One region of the Ahrensia sp. 13_GOM-1096m genome, then DNA from elsewhere that is predicted to be linked to it. Evidence: predicted binding sites of a transcription regulator. Region 1 holds the regulator's gene; the other holds the start of a gene.
What was found. The regulator LexA, encoded in region 1, represses DNA repair genes until DNA is damaged. The targets are predictions, from matches to a motif close to TGTTCNNNNTGTGTTCNG.
Positions count from the first base shown of each region.

Region 1 (9,335 bases):
CCGGTTACCACCAGCGCTCGCGCGCGTTTGATAAATGCCTCATCAATATCATCTTCGCACAGCGCCATATCGGCACAATTTTCACGGTAGAAAATCAGCGGGAATTGTTCCTCGTCGCGAATGCCCAAAATCACCAAAGCCGTCAGGCGTTCAGGATCGGTCACAACGCCGTCCGTACACACATTTTCACGCGCGAGTTGCTCTAATATGAAGCGTCCCATGTGCTCATCGCCGACGCGGCTAATCAGGGCTGTTTTCAAACCTAGCCGCGATGTGCCGCATGCAATATTGGTTGGTGATCCGCCGATATATTTCTCAAAGGAACCCATATCCTCCAAGCGTCCACCAATCTGCGCGCCATATAAATCAACGCTTGAACGGCCAATTGTAATTACATCTATATCTTTTGCCATGGTCTATCCAGAATAACAGGGCATCCTTGCGACGCCGACATTGCGTGAATGATCCGCTCAATTTCCAGCCCTTGCTTGAAATTCGGACCTACATTGTGATCGCCTGCAATTGCTGCAAGCAGATCGCGCGCTTCGACGATCTTTTGTTCGTTAAATCCAAAATTATGCCCTGATGCAGGGCAAAAATTTGCAAATTCAGGCTGTTCGGGACCGCTAAGATGGCGTGTAAAACCCGCATCACCCGATTTGTGGACCCACAATTCGTTCATATTTTCTTGGTCAAATATGATTGTGCCATCGGACCCATGTATTTCCCATTGCAGGCGGCATTTACGGCCTCTTGCTATACGTGATGTCGCAAATGATCCTTGTGCGCCGGACACAAACTTCAGCATAGCCATTGCGCTATCTTCATTCTCAACGGCTTTTGGACCATCAGGCGAACTGCGCTGAGGAATAGCGATATGTGATTGCGCTGTTAGCTCGGCAACTGGCCCCATTAAAGCAACCATTTGGCTTACAAGATGGCAGCCCAAATCACCGAGCGCGCCAAGGCCACCGCCTTCATGCGTCATACGCCAAGACCACGGCAGATCAGGGTCAGCAGAATAATCTTCGTCATACACGCCGCGAAAGGTGTGCAGAGCGCCGATTTCGCCTTTTTGAATCATGCTGCAAGCCGCTTTGAAGGATGGGCTGCGTAGGTAGTTGTATCCCAGCATGGTGATTTGGTCTGGATATTGCGCTGCCGTATCCATCATCGCTTGCGCATCTTCGAGCGTCAGTGCCATTGGCTTTTCGAGCCACACATGTTTGCCAGCTTTAAGTGCGGCTTCTGCCATCGGGCGGTGAAACCCGTTTGGCGTCGTAATAGATACGATATCTACATCTGGGTCAGCAAGCGCACCCTTCCAGTCTGTTGTGGCGCGCTCAAAACCGAATTGTTCAGCATGGTTGTTAGCTGCCGCCTTATTTACATCGCACAAAACCACAAGCCGTGGACGCGCGCCGCCAAAGACTGTCGACACATTGTTCCATGCCATGGCATGGCATTTTCCCATGAAGCCTGTACCGATCAGCGCAACACCGAGGGATTTTTTTGGCAAGTTTGACATGTTCATTTCCAGTGGCCAAGCGGCCCAATAGATGAAAAAAATGCAGCAACCCAACAAGACGCTGGGTTGCTATGCGTGTTTTTTAAATAGTGCCGCCCAATGAGCCTTCTAGCTTTGCTAGTTCTTGGCCACCTGCCATCAGGTCTTGCAACTCAGCCGACGTAATCTCATCTTTCTTGGCCGTACCAAGAGTTTGCCCACGGTTGAGAACGGTGAAACGGTCCCCAACAGCCATGGCATGCCGCACATTGTGCGAAATGAAGACCACGCCAATGCCTTGACCACGAACGCGGTCAATCGTTGAGAGCACGTTCGACGTTTGGCGCACGCCAAGCGCAGAGGTTGGCTCGTCTAAGATCAAGACTTTCGCCCCGAAATATACGGCACGCGCAATCGCAACCGTTTGACGTTCGCCGCCTGAAAGCGTGCCAACAGCTTGATCTGGTGCACGCAGGTTGATGCCCATTTTGCGCATCTCTTCCATGCAGATCTCATTGGCCGCATCCACATCGAACCGTTTTAAAAGACCTCTACCCTTGGTTGGCTCACGCCCCATAAAGAAGTTTCGGGTCACGCTCATTAGCGGGATCATTGCCAAATCTTGAAACACTGTGGCAATTCCAGCCTCCATTGCATCGCGCGGCGAGCCGAAGGAGAGTGGTTTGCCTTCAAATGTTATCGTTCCTTCGGTGGGCTTATGAACGCCCGACATGGTTTTAATGAAGGTAGATTTGCCCGCGCCATTATCGCCTAAAAGACAGTGGCATTCGCCAGAACTTACATCAAAGGTTACGCCATTGAGTGCAATAACATTGCCAAAATGCTTCTTGATGCCTTCCATATGAATGATCGTATTGGTCATATTAGTGCTCCCCTGTCACGCGTTTGCGGATAACGTTGTTGAACACCACGGCGAGTAAAAGCATGCCGCCTAAGAACACTTGGAACCAGTCTTGGTCGAAATCGGTGTAAGTTAGACCAATCGTTACCATGCCGAAAATGATCGCGCCGAAGAAGGCACCAATGGCCGAGCCATATCCACCTGTCAGCAAACAACCACCAATAACTGCGGTAATGATTGCTTCAAATTCTTTCATGAAACCGCGGCGAGCATCGGTAGAACCTGCATCAATAACGGTGATGATTGCGACAAGAGCAGCGGCCATTGCGGTCAACATAAAGAGTGAGATTTTCACTTTTTTGACAGGAACACCAGAGTTGGATGCCGCATTGGAATCACCACCTGTTGCGAATATCCAGTTGCCCGCTGGGGTGCGAAGCAGCACGTAAGTTGCGACAATTGCAAGAAGGATAAACCATAGGATTTCAACAGGAATACCTGGAATTTTTGCTGCGCCGTTCTGGAAGGTTTCAATATAACCTTTGCTTGCGAGGTAGCTGAAAATGCCTTCAAAGGCATCGCCAGAGAAAATCTCAAGTAAAGGATCACCTTCAACAGCATCGCGCACACCGCGCAACTGTGTGGAGCCGCCCGAAAAGAATTTTAGGCCAACAAGAGAGACGCCGCGAAGGATAAATAGACCAGCAAGCGTAACAATGAATGATGGTAATCCTGTACGGATAACGATTGTTCCGTTTACAGCTCCGACCGATGCAGCTGCTCCAAGCGTTAGCGGGATAGCCAATATCAAAGGTAGGCCGAAGTTAACGGTCAGGACGCCAAAAATCATACCGGCAAAAGCAATCATGGAACCGATCGAAAGGTCAAATTCGCCGCCGATCATCAGCATAGCCGCCGCAATACCCAGAATACCCAGTTGGGCTGCCGGTGTCATGAAATTCATGGTGCCCGATAACGTGAACATCGCGCTATCAGCGGTCATATAAAAGAAGATAGTCACGAGAATGACACCGCCCATGGCACCAAGCTCAGGACGTTTCATAAATTTTGTCACAAAAGACTCAGTTTTGACCCGTTCATCCGTTGTATTTGCAGCATTACTGTCCATATTCACCTCCCAGAGTTGCAAGCTAGGCCATGCTCATGCATGGCCTAGTAAGTGTTTTAGCGAATGCCTTGTGCAGACAATTCGATCACTTTGCCGGCTGCTTCTTGGGTCACAAGATTTGGGCCAGAAGGTACGTTGCCGCCAGGCATCAAGCCGTATTCAGCGTTGAGCGCCAAGAAAGCGACAGGTAGATAACCTTGCAAGAATTGCTGTTGGTCGATCGCGAAAGCTGCTTTGCCTTCTGAGACATATTTAAGGAAACCAGCGGAAAGATCGAACGTTGCGATCAGCACATCATCACGGCCCAAAGCTTGGGCTGCAGCAACAGCAGGCTCGCCAACGAGCGAGGCGCCTAGTCCAAGAACCGTATCAACATCAGGATCTGATTCGAGCGCAGCGCGAACCTTAGATTCAACTTCTGCTGGATCTGTTTGTGTTGGAATAACTTTGACTTCTTTACCAAAGCCTTCAGCAAACCCATCACAGCGCAAATCAAGCGCAACATTACCAACTTCTTGGTTTACGCAGATACCTTTTGTACCGCCCATAGCGGCAAGTTTCACACCTGCAGCTTTGCCTGCGTCAAATTCTGATTGGCCGACATGCAGCAAAATGCCAAGGCTTGCAGCGACTTCAGAACCAGAGTTCATGGAGATGACCGGAATGCCTGCTGCAACAGCGCGTTGGATAGCTGGTGCAAGTGCATCGGCGTCAGGAATAGAAACCACAAGACCATCTGGCTCTTGGTTTACGGCTGCATCAATGAGCTGTCCCATTGAGACCATATCGAATGTCTCAGGCGCGCGATACTGAACGTTGACGCCTGTGTCTTCGCCAGCTTTGTTAACGCCGTTTTTTACAACCGACCAAAAAGGATCGTTTGCTTGACCGTGGGTAACGACGATGATGTCAGTAGCCATTGCAGGGGCAGCAACTGCTAAAGTCGCAGCAACAGCAACGGATGCTAAAAGTTTATTCATGTGTTTTCCTCCCAAGGGATTGTAGGATGACTAAAATCAGTCACCTCTCCGATATCAGGCGATTCAAATCACCCGATCATTGATGCGGCTGGCGCAATCAGCGCCTCACGCAAATCTGTGTTAGTAGCTCACCTCAACGGCCGAGCCTGACTTGAAACTCTCTGTTGCAGCTTCGGCCATTGCCAATGCGGCAACACCGTCCTCCAGCGTCACAGGAATGTCCGCGCCATCAAGAACAGCGCAAACAAACGCCTCCCATTCGGCGATATAAGCGGGCATGTATCGTTCTAAGAAAAAATATGTCGGTTTGGCTGAAACAACGCCGGCGGCAGTTGATTTCACCATTGTGTTTTCAAGCATGTTTTGAACTTGAAGCAGCCCTTCAGAGCCCAGAAGCTCGACGCGTTGATCATAACCAAAGGTTGCACGGCGACTGTTTTTAATCACTGCGATACGGCCATCATCATAGGTCATGGTAACCACGGCTGTATCAACGTCTCCAGCTTTACCAATTTCAGGATCGACAATTGAACTGCCAACGGCACGAATTGTTGTAGGGCGCTTGCCCATCAAGAAATTAGCCATATCGAAATCATGAATCATCATGTCGCGAAACAGACCGCCCGATACTTTAATGTATGATACAGGCGGCGGTGCTGGATCAAACGAGGTGACAGACAGTAATTCTGCCTTGCCTATTTCGCCTGACGAAAAAGCCTTGCGCACAGCTGCAAAATTGGGATCAAAGCGCCTGTTAAAGCCAATCATAACCGGCTTGCCGGTGGCAGATACGGCTGAAAGGCAGGCCTTTGCACGTTGCAAAGACAGATCGACAGGTTTTTCACACAAAACCGCTTTTCCAGCAGCCGTGGCCGCCTCAATCAGATCGGAATGTGTGTCGGTAGAAGATGCAATAAGGACAGCATCAATGGCAGGATCAGCCAAAATTGATTCGACAGAGCGCGCTTCACATTGATGATCGGCCGCTAGTTTTTCGGCAGCCTGCTGGTTCACATCGGCAACCGCAACTAAAGTTGAACGCGCGTTTCCCGTGATATTGACTGCGTGAACCTGACCAATTCGTCCAGCTCCAAGTAAACCGACCTTAAGCATTCAAACCTCCCATTTTGCAGCTGTTATGCCGCCTTAGTTAAATCTATAAGCATTTTGCACACGTGTGCAAGATATTTTTGCACACGTGTGCAAAATACTGTGGTAGCTTGAATTGGTAGCGTTGCTATAATTATGAAAACACTATGAAAAATGGTCATTTCGACGTAGACACATGAAATCGGAAAATGGAGTTATTGGTTTGAAATCGTCGCCTTCGACTGGGTATGTTACCGCTGATGATGTTGCGACCGCCGCTGGTGTGTCACGGTGGACCGTGAATCGCGCTTTTAAAAAAGATGCTTCAATATCAGCGGCAGCACGAGCGAAGGTTCTCTTAGCTGCCGAGACATTAGGCTACGTTCCAGACCTTAGAGCTGCTTCGCTTGCGTCCGATCATTCCAATCTTGTCGCAATCCTAATTGATGATTTTGCAAACCCACATAAATTGGTCATGCTTGAGCGCCTCACCCGTGTGTTGCGCGGCCGTGGCTGGGATATGATGCTGGTTAACACCTTGGACCGAGATGATGCAGAGCCCGCACTTATGAATGCGCGCCGCCGCCGCGTCGATGCAACGATCCTTATCGGTATCCAGTTTGATGACGAGGTTTTAGAGGCGGCTCACAAAGCGCAGCATTTCAAAAAACTCATTATCTTTGCGCGCTCTTCTGAAAACAAAGACACGATCTCAATATCGGTCGATGACCGCGCGGCCACGCTAGAAATTGCTGAATATGTCCGTGATCGAGGCTATAAGACGCCCTTCTATCTCGCAGGTCCTCGCACGAACTCTGCACATCTATCTCGAAAAGAAACTTTTTTGGATTTTTGGGCCAAAGAGTTTGGCGTCACCTGCGATAGTGTTGCTGTTCCTGCATATGACTCTATCCTTGCCGCTGATATCATCTCTGAAACATTATCTAACAAGCCGGAAAATGAACGGCCCGATATCATTGTGTGCGAAAACGATGCGCTTGCCCTTGGTGCTATTGATGCCATTCGGCACCGCTTAGGACTTCGGGTTCCCGATGATATTGCTGTGATTGGTTTTGATGATGTGCCTCAATGCGAGAGCCCGAATTACCGTCTCACAACGTACCGCCAACCATTGATGGATATGGCCAACTATCTCGTTGATGTTTTGGAGAGTTCAGAAAATTCTCAGCTCGATAAAACTTTTATGGGGCGTTTGGTTGTGCGCGAAAGTGCGTAATCAGTTTCACAAATGTATGATTTTAAAAAGATATTGTTCCTTTCACAGGACTTGCCCTGTCATCAAATGAGCCTCAACTAAATCTTACTGGTTGCAGAACACAAATAGAACACGTATAGATGTTCTTGATTTGTTTTATTGATTCTGGAAACCGCCATGCTGACACGTAAGCAACTTGATCTTCTCGTCTTCATTAATGAACGACTGAAGGAGACCGGTGTTCCGCCTTCCTTTGATGAGATGAAGGAGGCGTTGGATCTGGCATCAAAATCCGGTATTCACCGCTTGATTACGGCTCTTGAGGAACGCGGTTTTATTCGCCGCCTGCCCAACCGTGCCCGTGCATTGGAAGTTATAAAACTGCCAGATGCTATGATGCCCGGTAATGGCGCACGCCAAGCATTTTCACCCAGCGTTATTGAAGGCAGTAAAGGCAAGGCCCCGACCCCAGTCAAATCATCGCCAGCGCATTTTAATGGTGCCAGCAATGATGATAGTGTCGGCATCCCTATGATGGGTAAAATTGCTGCTGGTGTTCCCATTTCTGCTATTCAGCACCAAACACGTTCTATTCAGATGCCACCGGATATGATTGGCAAGGGCGAGCATTACGCGCTTGAGGTGGAAGGCGATTCCATGATCAATGCCGGTATTCTGGATGGTGATACAGTCATTATTCGCCGCACTGATGTTGCCAATATGGGCGATATTGTTGTGGCTCTGGTTGATGATGAAGAAGCAACGTTGAAGCGCTTCCGCCGCAAAGGTGCATCCATTGCCTTGGAAGCTGCCAACCCTGCCTATGAAACACGTATTTTTGGGCCGGACCGTGTTCAGGTTCAAGGCCGCTTGGTTGGTTTGGTACGTAATTACTGATTAATCGCGTTGATAAGGCCCGAGATTTCGGGCTGAACGTGAATATTTGCGGTGTGACTGCCAAGGACGCGCCGCATCTCCTTGTGCAAAGACCGTTTGATATCGCAGCTTATTATTATCCGTTTCATGGGGTTTAAGGATATATATCTCGGCACTGCCGTTGAGTGCTAATTGCTGTGCTGTGATGATAATACTCTGCTGGTTTTTACATGTCGCTGTAAAGGGTGCGAATGCGGCGATTATAATGCCCTCTTGCCTGCAGACCGATGCCCATTGCGCCTTATTCGGTGCCTCAGTGAGATAGGTTACAGTGTAGCCGTGGCCATTGACCTGCCCTTCATAATCGCATCTTTGCTTGCTTTGGCACATAAAGCTGCCTTCGCCTTTATCCGGCAGTTTTAGTGTTTTTGCTTTATAGGCGGCTTGCCATTGCTCTATAATAAATGCGCTGGGGCGTTTACGGTTTACCTTTAACGCTCCGCCTTCTTCATCAATGATTGCAACTTGTTTTGCGTCCTCAGAAATAATCAGCTGCGGTATTTCAAGCGTTGATTGTGCCATATAGGCCGGTATCAGGCACAATAGCCCCAAATATCGAAGCTGCGAACGCAACAAACAGATAATCAGAATTGTCGCGCTCAACCAAATGAGAGCTGCTGGCGACAATGCGCCGGTAGAACCATCCGGTGTGATGTCGGAGACTATTTGGGCGATTTCGATGACAATTTTTACAGACCAGTTCATCGCCCTATAAACATAACCATCCAGCCCAAATGGAATGAGCAATGTGGCAATAATGGCAAGCGGCATTGTGATTAAAGACACAATCGGCATGGCCAATAGGTTTCCCAGCAATCCAAGCATGGCAATGCGCTGAAAATGATATGCTGCAAATATCCCCGTCGCAGTGCCTGCAACCATAGATGTCACAGATAAACCCGTTAAAAATCCTGCTGATGTACGCGTTATGTTTGCGGCCACGCTTTGGCTCTCAACAAATTCCCTGCCTGCTCGGTGGCTTGTCCACCAGGCATAAACGCCTATCAAAGCCAATGTTGCTGCAAATGACATCTGAAAGCTTGGCCCCAGCACAGCTTCCGGCGCGATAAGAATCACAATGATTGCGGCAATTGCCAGATTGCGCATTGTGAGGGCCGACCTGTCAGACAATAGTGCGCCCAACATCACAGCCAGCATGATAAAAGATCGCTGCGTGGCGACGCTTGCACCGGCCAGAAACAGATAGATAATAATTGCGCTAAAACCGGCAATTGCTGCGTATTTCTTGGTTGGCCGGCTTGCTGACCAATTGGGAGAAACTGCGAAAGCCGCGCGCAAAGCAAACATCACGGTGCCTGCAACCAAAGCCATATGCAGGCCAGAGATGGAAAGAATGTGCGCCAAGCCTGATATGCGCAACACTTCATTCGTCTCTTCAGGAATTGCAGCTTTATCGCCTGTGATGAGCGCAGCAGAAACGGCACTCACCGCACTTTTATTGTCGCCCCTTATTCTGTTCGCCAACCAGTAACGGGCACGCTCAACCAACAATATGGGAGTGTTTTTGGTATATTGCGCGCCCAGATCGTTTGTTTTGGGCTGTCCTAAAAAGAAACCATTGGCGCCAATGCCGCTAAAATAATTGTAATACGCAA
Region 1 is NZ_JIAX01000009.1:51,903-61,237, forward strand. Features, by position in the region: gene iolC (5-dehydro-2-deoxygluconokinase) at 1-413, opposite strand, end outside; gene N530_RS0104120 (Gfo/Idh/MocA family protein) at 398-1,528, opposite strand; gene N530_RS0104125 (ATP-binding cassette domain-containing protein) at 1,611-2,390, opposite strand; gene N530_RS0104130 (ABC transporter permease) at 2,392-3,498, opposite strand; gene N530_RS0104135 (sugar ABC transporter substrate-binding protein) at 3,555-4,478, opposite strand; gene iolG (inositol 2-dehydrogenase) at 4,599-5,591, opposite strand; gene N530_RS0104145 (LacI family DNA-binding transcriptional regulator) at 5,764-6,804, shown strand; gene lexA (transcriptional repressor LexA) at 6,961-7,680, shown strand; gene N530_RS17395 (ComEC/Rec2 family competence protein) at 7,681-9,335, opposite strand, start outside.

Region 2 (9,335 bases), on a different contig from region 1:
GCCGCAATTTTCTTGAAACCTTGTCACATGTTCAATCCACATTGATTGCGTTTGAAGCGCCAACACGTTTAGCCAGCTCACTAAAGGCGATCAGCGATGTAATGGGGCAAGACAGAATGATCTGTGTCGGGCGCGAACTAACCAAGCGCTTTGAAACTGTTTTGACGATGAAAGCCAGTGAAATGTCAGAGCATTTCGAAGGCGAAACAATTAAGGGTGAGATCGTTATCCTTATTTCTCCATCGCAAACAGCAGACTCACCAACCTCTGACGAAGATGTAGATGCGATCTTAAAATCCTTATTGCAAGAAATGTCTGCATCCAAAGCGGCAAAAGAAGCGGCAAAAATGACAGGTCTGCAAAAGTCTGATCTTTATGCGCGGCTTTTAAACTTCAAGGATAATGATGGCTGAGGGCGCAAGCAATAGACGTCGCGCCTACCGCAAAGGCCACCGCGGAGAGTGGCTGGCGGCGCAATGTTTGCGGCTTAAAGGCTTTCGTATCGTTGCCAAACGTTTCAAAACAAAATCAGGTGAAGTTGATATTATTGCGCGCCGCGGTAAATTGATTTTAATGGTGGAAGTTAAAGCGCGTGATAATGTTGAACAGGCTATGGATGCCGTAACACAGACGGCGCTGCGCCGGATTGCAGCAGCAGGCGATGAATGGCTCATAAAGCAGAAAAATTACGCTTCATTGTCGATCCGTTACGATTTAATTGCTTGCCTGCCAAGGCGTTGGCCCATTCATATTCCTGCCATCTATATGCCGTGAAATATGTAACTTGAATAAAGACGCTCACTAAAACGTAATAGCTCAAGGATTGTAATTTCGTGTTGCAGAGCGCACTTAGAAAAAAACTGATTATAGGAATAAAGACATGGCGCTGAAAATCGCAATCCAAATGGATCATATCGCAAATATCTCAATTGCTGGCGATACAAGCTTCGCTTTGGCCCTTGAGGCTCAGGCGCGCGGCCATGAGCTTTATCATTATACGCCTGACCGCCTGACAATGAGCGGAACAGATGTAACCGCTGCGATGGAAAAATTAGAAGTCCGTGATGTCGAGGGCGACCATTTCACACTTGGCGATAAAGTACGCACAAGTCTGCGCGATATGGACGTGGTGTTGCTGCGACAAGACCCGCCATTTGACATGAATTACATCACAACAACACATATGTTGGAAATGGTTCACCCTGACACATTGGTGGTGAATAATCCGCGTTCTGTGCGCAATGCGCCTGAGAAAATATTTGTGATGGAATATGGCGATCTCATGCCAGAAACTATCGTGACGTTGGATTTAGATGAAATCCGCGCATTTCGTGAAAAGCACGGCGATATTATTTTAAAACCGCTTTACGGCAATGGTGGCGCTGGTGTGTTCCATTTGCGTGAAGGCGACCGCAATCTGACATCCTTGATGGAAATGTTTTCGCAATTGACACGCGAACCCATTATTGCCCAGCGCTATTTGAAAGATGTGCGCGCTGGCGACAAACGTATTTTGTTGATTGATGGCAAGCCGGTGGGTGCGATTAACCGCGTTCCTGCTGAAAGCGATACACGCTCCAACATGCATGTCGGTGGACAGGCGGTTGAAACCACAATGACAGAGCGCGAGTTGGAAATTTGTGCGCGTATTGGGCCGGAGCTTGAAAAGCGCGGACTAACGCTGGTGGGCATCGATGTGATTGGTGGTTTGATGACAGAGATCAATGTGACATCGCCAACCGGTGTGCGCGAAGTGAAAAAGTTTGGTGGCGCAGATATTGCGGCTTTGTTCTGGGATGCAATTGAAGCCAAACTCTAACAGAGAGCCTGATTTTTTGGGCACTGTTTGTTCTCATAGCACAACCACATACAACTGAATTGCAACCTACGCACTAATTTGTTCTTGCAATGTTCTTGCAATGTTTTTCAGAGTGTGCGTTTATAAGTGCCGTAGCGCAACCTATGCAAGGTAGGTTGGTGGGATGGCGCATATATTCTAATTTTTATTGCGCCGATATTCTGGGGGCCGAAATGGTTTCACGAGTTTCGACGGTCGCATTTCAAGGCATTGATGCAGTGCCAGTTGATGTTCAGGTTATGGTCGCACCTGGCAAGATGAGTATGCATATTGTCGGCCTACCTGACAAAGCGGTGGCAGAAAGCCGCGAGCGGGTGCAGGCGGCACTCCATGCATCTGGTCTTTCTATGCCGCCCAAAAAAGTAACGATAAATCTTGCGCCGGCAGATTTACCCAAAGAAGGAAGCCATTTTGATTTGCCAATTGCACTAGGGCTAATGGCAGCATTGGGTGCGATCCCGTCCGATGCCTTAGCCAGTTATAGTGTTTTAGGCGAACTTTCCCTTGATGGTACGATTACCGCGGTGGCTGGTGTGTTGCCAGCTGCTATTGCTGCAAATAGCGTGGGAAAAGGCTTGATCTGTCCCTATGATTGCGGCTCTGAGGCTGCTTGGGCAGATAGCGATATGTCTATTCTAGCGCCGGTAAGTTTAATCGGTCTTGCCAATCATTTTAGAGGCACGCAGGTTTTATCGCGCCCTCAGCCCGTTACACGCATAGCAAAATCAACATTGCCTGATCTTGCCGATATTAAGGGTCAAGAAACGGCAAAACGCGCATTGGAAGTCGCCGCTGCTGGCGGTCACAATATGCTTCTTGTGGGTCCACCCGGTTCTGGCAAGTCCATGCTGGCACAGCGTTTGGCATCTATTTTGCCGCCGCTTAGTCCGCGAGAATTGCTTGATGTGTCTATGGTTGCGTCCATTGCTGGCGAGCTTGCAGGCGGTGAATTATCAGATAGGCGGCCTTTTAGAGCGCCGCATCATTCCGCATCCATGGCGGCCATGGTTGGCGGCGGGTTTAAAGCCCGTCCCGGTGAAGTTTCTTTAGCGCACAATGGCGTTCTTTTTCTCGATGAGTTTCCTGAATTCACGCCGCAAGTTTTGGATAGTTTGCGCCAGCCTTTAGAGACCGGAGAATGTATGATTGCGCGTGCGAACCACCGCGTAACATATCCCGCACGCATACAGCTGATTGCGGCGATGAACCCATGCAGGTGCGGTATGGCAGGTGAACCAGGCCATAGCTGCGCACGTGGTGCGCGCTGCAAGACAGATTATCAAGCGCGTATTTCTGGTCCCTTGATGGACCGCATTGATTTGCGTGTTGAAGTGCCGAGCGTATCGCCCGGCGAGTTAATTCGCGCAAAGCCCGGTGAAGCAAGTGCGTCGGTTGCACAGCGCGTTGCCCGCGCCCGTGCTCGGCAATTTGAGCGATATAGCAGTTTGGGTGAGCATGAAATTAACATGAATGCTCATTGCCCAACGGCGCTGATTGAAGATGTTGCCCAAACAGATGAGGGCGGCATGCAGTTACTTGCAGATGCCGCAGACAAGATGAAGTTTTCTGCACGTGCGTACCACCGGATATTGAAGGTTGCGCGCACATTGGCTGATCTTGACGACAAGGATTATGTTGGCCGTATTCACATTGCAGAAGCGATATCTTACCGAATTGCTGGCGATCAATTATCAATTGCCGCATAATATAAAAATAGATTAGCTACTGCGCACTGCAATTGCGGTGGCTGCACCCGCCAAACACATTGCGGCAAAACGGTTAAGCCGATTGAGCGCCTTTGGTGTTTGTAGCAACTTGCGTGCTTTGCCCGCCGCCGCGATATAAGGCAGCAGAGCAACCATCAACACACCGAAAGTTAGCACCACTAGAATTGAAAAGTCCGTTGGTGTGATCGTTGTTAGATCAAGTAGGTTTGGGAGCAGAGCAAGATAGAAAATAATTGTCTTTGGGTTGCCCAAAGTTACAAGCAAACCTGCCAAAAAGCTTGACCATGAACCGCCAGCTTTTTTGGCAGATATTTTTTCCACTGTAATGCCTTCGCGCCAAAACCCCCAAGCCATATAGAGCAAATAGGCAGCGCCAGCATATTTGAGCGCGACGATAACCCATCCAAATGTCGCGGCGATATAAGCCAATCCGAGCACAGCTGCTGCCAGATAAGTCACATCGCCCAGCACAAGGCCAAATAACATGGGTAGGGTTGGCCGAAATCCAGAGCCCAGAGCACGTGCAACCAAGGCAATAATACCGGGCCCTGGAATAGCTGCCGCGATACCCAGCGCCACGGAATAAGTGACAAAGCCTGAAATTTCCATGTCTAAACCCCAGTTGATCCAAAACCACCAGCACCGCGCACTGTTGCGTCAGGCAAGGTTTTACTCTCTTTTGGTTTTAGCTGTGTGACCGGCGCTATAACCAATTGCGCAATGCGCATATTCCGCGAAATTGTAAAATCGTCCTCACCATGATTGATGAGCAGAACCATCAATTCACCGCGATAATCACAATCGATCGTGCCGGGTGTATTAAGGCAGGTAATGCCGTGCTTCAGCGCAAGACCGGATCGAGGCCGTACCTGTCCCTCATAACCATCAGGAATGGTGATAATAAAGCCAGTTGGCACCAAAACGCGTGCGCCGCTTGCAAGCACCAGTGGTTCATTTTCAGGAACCGCAGCGCGCAAATCCATACCTGCAGCGCCCGCTGTTTCATAGCTCGGCAATGCGATGTCTTGGCTATGTGGAAGCCTGTAAAATGGTAATGTCATCATATTGTCCTGATGCAACCCGCCGCGTCTTTCGTCAAGCATCAACAATACCTTCAAAGCCGCCATAGATCATACGCTTACCATCAAATAACTCCTTATGAGATGTCATACGCGGATCTTCCATGATCTTGGACCATGCTGCATCTGCAATCTCTTTTGATGGCCATTGCATCCAGCCAACAACAACGTCTTCATCATCAGATTTTTGTACGGCTTTATGAAATGATGTGATTTCACCATCGGGTACATCGACGCCCCAAGTCTCGATATATTTCATCACTCCATTCTCTTTAAAAAGCGCAGCGACGTTTTCAGCGTGAGTGATGAACTGATCTTTGTTTGCTTTTGGTACGGCAGCTACGTAAATGTTGAAAAATGTCATCTTTCCTCACGATCTCGATATGATTAAAGGCTTTCTATTAAGCGTTGATCTTAACGCGAATACGGGTTTTGTCGATGGGTGACGTTTGACACAAACTTGCTTGCCTGCCATTGGGATGTGCAAAACAACGGATAACAAAATGCCTTCTATAATTGAGACAGAAGCCAAGCGCCGCCGCACTTTTGCGATCATCGCGCACCCTGATGCGGGTAAGACGACTTTAACGGAAAAGCTCTTGCTATTTGGCGGTGCAATTCAGCTGGCCGGAGAAGTTAAGGCTAAGAAAAACCGCACACATTCACGCTCAGATTGGATGAAAATCGAGCGCGAACGCGGTATCTCTGTGGCGACCTCGGTCATGACGTTCGAATATGGAGATAATATTTTCAATCTTCTCGACACGCCGGGCCACGAAGATTTTGCTGATGATACCTATCGCACGCTGTCTGCCGTTGACAGCGCGGTCATGGTTCTCGATGCCGCTAAAGGTATTGAGCCGCGAACATTAAAGCTCTTTGAGGTTTGTCGTCTGCGCGATATTCCAATTATTACATTCGTCAATAAAATGGACCGCGAAAGCCGCGACCCGTTTGAAATTCTGGACGAGGTAGAAGAAAAATTGGCGTTGGATACTGCGCCAATTACTTGGCCGATTGGCCGTGCAAAGTCATTTGCTGGCACATATCATTTAACTGATAATGCGGTGCGAGGTTCAGATTCTGACGTAAAGCGTACGCAAGTTAATGGACCAGAGGCAGAAGCTGCTGCGGGCTTGCTGCCTGAAAATGAACGCGAAGGCTTCATAGAAGGCGTTAATTTAGCGCGTGAGGCGTGCCGTCCGTTTGACCGCGACTCTTATTTAGAAGGCCATATGACGCCGGTTTATTTTGGCTCTGCCTTGAAAAACTTCGGCGTGCGCGATCTTATTCACGCATTGGCTGAAATTGCACCGCCGCCGCGCGCGCAAGAGGCAGATAAGCGTAAGGTCGAAGCAACAGAAACTGGCATGAGCGCATTCGTGTTCAAAATTCAGGCCAATATGGACCCTAACCACCGTGACCGCATTGCCTTCGCGCGGATTTGTTCTGGCGCGCTTGATCGCGGCATGAAAGCCAAGCTTGTCCGTACCGGAAAGTCTTTAACATTATCGGCGCCGCAATTCTTCTTTGCGCACCAGCGCCAAACGGCAGACACAGCCCATGCGGGCGATGTGGTTGGCATTCCCAACCATGGTTCGCTGCGTATTGGCGACACACTGACTGAAGGCGAAGATATTGTCTTCCGTGGTGTGCCAAACTTTGCGCCGGAAATCTTGCGCCGTGTGCGCCTAAAAGATGCCATGAAAGGCAAAAAACTCACCGAGGCCTTGCAGCAAATGGCTGAAGAAGGCGTGGTGCAGCTGTTCGTTCCTGATGACGGTTCACCATCAATTGTCGGCGTTATTGGCGCCTTGCAGCTTGATGTTCTCAAAGCGCGTCTTGATGCTGAATATTCACTGCCTGTGGAGTTTGAAGCGGCGCGTTTCTCAATTTGTCGCTGGATTTCATCTAAAAACAAAGCAGCGTTCGAAACATTCTTAGACAAGCACCGCTCTTCAACAGCCAAGGATTTGGATGGTGATCCTGTGTTTTTGGCTGAGAACGGATTTTCGCTCAATTATGAGGCTGAACGTGCGCCCGATATGGTGTTTGAGACGATAAAGGATTATCAGGTCAGTAAAGCTGGCTGAAACGCTGTTCCGGCCTTTTAACATAATTTAGCAATCTGTTCCTGTTGAACAGCTTGTTGTATTCCTATGTAAGAACATAGGCATTTTACCAAAGGAGACCATTATGGGCTTGCGTATTAACGACACTATTCCAGATCTTAAAGTTGAGACTGATCAAGGATCGCTTTCTTTGCATGAGTTTATTGGTGACAACTGGGCAATCCTGTTTTCGCACCCAAAAGACTTCACGCCTGTTTGCACAACAGAATTTGGCGCTGTAGCGCAGCTTGCTGATGAGTGGGAAAAGCGAAACACCAAGGTAATTGGTATTTCTGTTGATGGTGTTGAAGACCACAAAAAGTGGAAAGGCGACATTGAAACTTTTGCAGGCGCAAAAGCAGGTTTTCCAATTATTGCGGATACAGATTTAGCTGTCGCTAAAGCCTTCGACATGTTGCCAGCAGAGGCTTATCTACCAGATGGCCGCACACCAAATGACACTGCAACTGTGCGTGTTGTGTTCATTGTTGGTCCTGACAAGAAGCTAAAATTGTCTATGACTTACCCAATGAATGTCGGACGTAACTTTGCCGAAGTTCTTCGCGCATTGGACGGTTTGCAAACAGCAGCAGCCAATAGCGTGGCAACGCCTGCAAACTGGAATGTCGGTGATGATGTTGTGATTCCAGCCACAGTTTCAAACGAAGATGCAAAGGCTAAATTCGGCGAATTTACAACGCATTTCCCATATCTTCGTACAGCGCCGCTGCCAAAGAGCTAAATTTTTTAGTCAGGGGCGGAACGAATTAAGCCGCCCCTCGTTTTCTTCTCAAGTAACGAAGGAGAAAATGAATGACAGATGAACTGTTATCGACAAAGAGCGCTCTCGGCATTGTTGCCGATGATACAATGAGCCGCGACGAAAAAGAGACTGCGCTTCTTCAATTGCGCGAAGAGATCGCGTCACAACAGTCCGACGGTACATTGGATCCAGGTCTTGCATCACGCGCGATGCAGGACATTCAAGTGGCAATGGCTCGCATCAGCGAGTAAGAGCGAACCACAATAGTTTAAAAGTTAAGCCCGGCCAAAAGAGCCGGGCTTTTCTTATGGTTACATGCCCGCGTTTTCACGAATAAAGCTACCATTGCGAAGTTCATCAAAGGCTTGCTGCAATTCTTGGCGCGTATTCATGACAATCGGGCCATGCCAAGCAACAGGTTCTTGGATAGGTTTTCCAGAGATGAGCAAGAAACGTATGCCATGCTCTCCTGCCTGAACGGTCACTTCATCACCTTTGTCAAAGACAACGAGCGTCCGGTCGCCAGTCATATCGCGCAAGTGCAATTCATTGCCTTCAACTTCCTTTTCAACCAGAACGCCGAAGGGGCGAGATGCATCGCGAAATGTGCCTGAACCGTCAAAAATATAGGCAAAGGCTGATCGGTATGTATCAACCTTGAACGACTTTTTCTTGCCTGCAGGAACTGTAATATCGAGATATTGCGGTTCCGATGCAATGCCATCAACGGGGCCTTTCTTGCCCCAAAAATCGCCAACAACCACCCGCACAATCGTGCCGTCATCATCAATGATTTCTGGAATGTCGCCGCCTGCAATGTCTTGGTAGCGCGGCGATGTCATTTTCAAGCTTGAAGGCAAGTTCGCCCAAAGCTGAAAGCCGTGCATTTTTCCAGTTGCATCGCCCTTTGGCATTTCCTGATGCATGATGCCTGAACCGGCAGTCATCCATTGAACCGAGCCAGCGCCAAGCGATCCTGAGTTACCAAGCGAGTCTGCATGGTCAACCGTTCCAGCAAGCACATAAGTGATCGTTTCAATGCCGCGATGCGGGTGCCATGGAAACCCTTTCTTGTAATGCTCGGGATTGTCATTGCGAAAATCGTCAAACAGCAAAAATGGGTCGGCAAGCGAAGGATCGCCAAAACCAAAGGCACGGCTTAAATGAACGCCAGCGCCTTCCATTGTGGGCTGCGCGTGTGAAATTTGTTTTACAGGTCTAATGGACATGATGTGTCTCCTTTGACCGTTAAGTTAGATATATTGATCGTATCATTAAAGTGAACAATAAAAGACAATCTGTTCATTTTTTGAGAACGATGGTAGAACTTCGTCGAAGTCGATACCGTGGTTTTAAGATGGGCTAGTCGAGCACATTTCTTTGATGTAATTATAAGCCACATGTGAATCGGCTCTAGGTGCACATTGATAATCGTCGCGGTGCAAAAGAAGCTGCAGTATAGGAAATAAACATGTGTCGTTGGGCTGCCTATGCGGGACCACCAATTTTCATGGAGGATATGATCCTCTCGCCTGTTCATTCCCTTATTGAGCAATCACAGCATGCTTCGGAAGCAAAAACGGCGATAAATGGCGACGGATTTGGGCTGGCTTGGTATGGCGAGCGTGAAATGCCTGGCCTTTACCGTGATATATTGCCTGCTTGGGCAGATACAAATTTACATTCCTTAGCCAAACAAATTCGCTCAGGCCTATTTTTAGCGCATGTTCGTGCTTCGACAGGCGGGGGAACGAACCGCGATAATTGTCATCCGTTCACCTATGAAAACTGGTCATT
Region 2 is NZ_JIAX01000011.1:198,266-207,600, forward strand. Features, by position in the region: gene rsmI (16S rRNA (cytidine(1402)-2'-O)-methyltransferase) at 1-413, shown strand, start outside; gene N530_RS0108780 (YraN family protein) at 403-774, shown strand; gene gshB (glutathione synthase) at 881-1,819, shown strand; gene N530_RS0108790 (YifB family Mg chelatase-like AAA ATPase) at 2,032-3,564, shown strand; gene N530_RS0108795 (LysE family translocator) at 3,577-4,194, opposite strand; gene dut (dUTP diphosphatase) at 4,197-4,688, opposite strand; gene N530_RS0108805 (DUF1428 domain-containing protein) at 4,681-5,028, opposite strand; gene N530_RS0108810 (peptide chain release factor 3) at 5,168-6,757, shown strand; gene N530_RS0108815 (peroxiredoxin) at 6,861-7,517, shown strand; gene N530_RS0108820 (hypothetical protein) at 7,589-7,789, shown strand; gene N530_RS0108825 (pirin family protein) at 7,850-8,767, opposite strand; gene N530_RS0108830 (class II glutamine amidotransferase) at 9,010-9,335, shown strand, end outside.
Region 2: N530_RS0108790 (YifB family Mg chelatase-like AAA ATPase) is a predicted target of LexA. The motif match lies at 1,899-1,916, and genes of this name have one in related genera.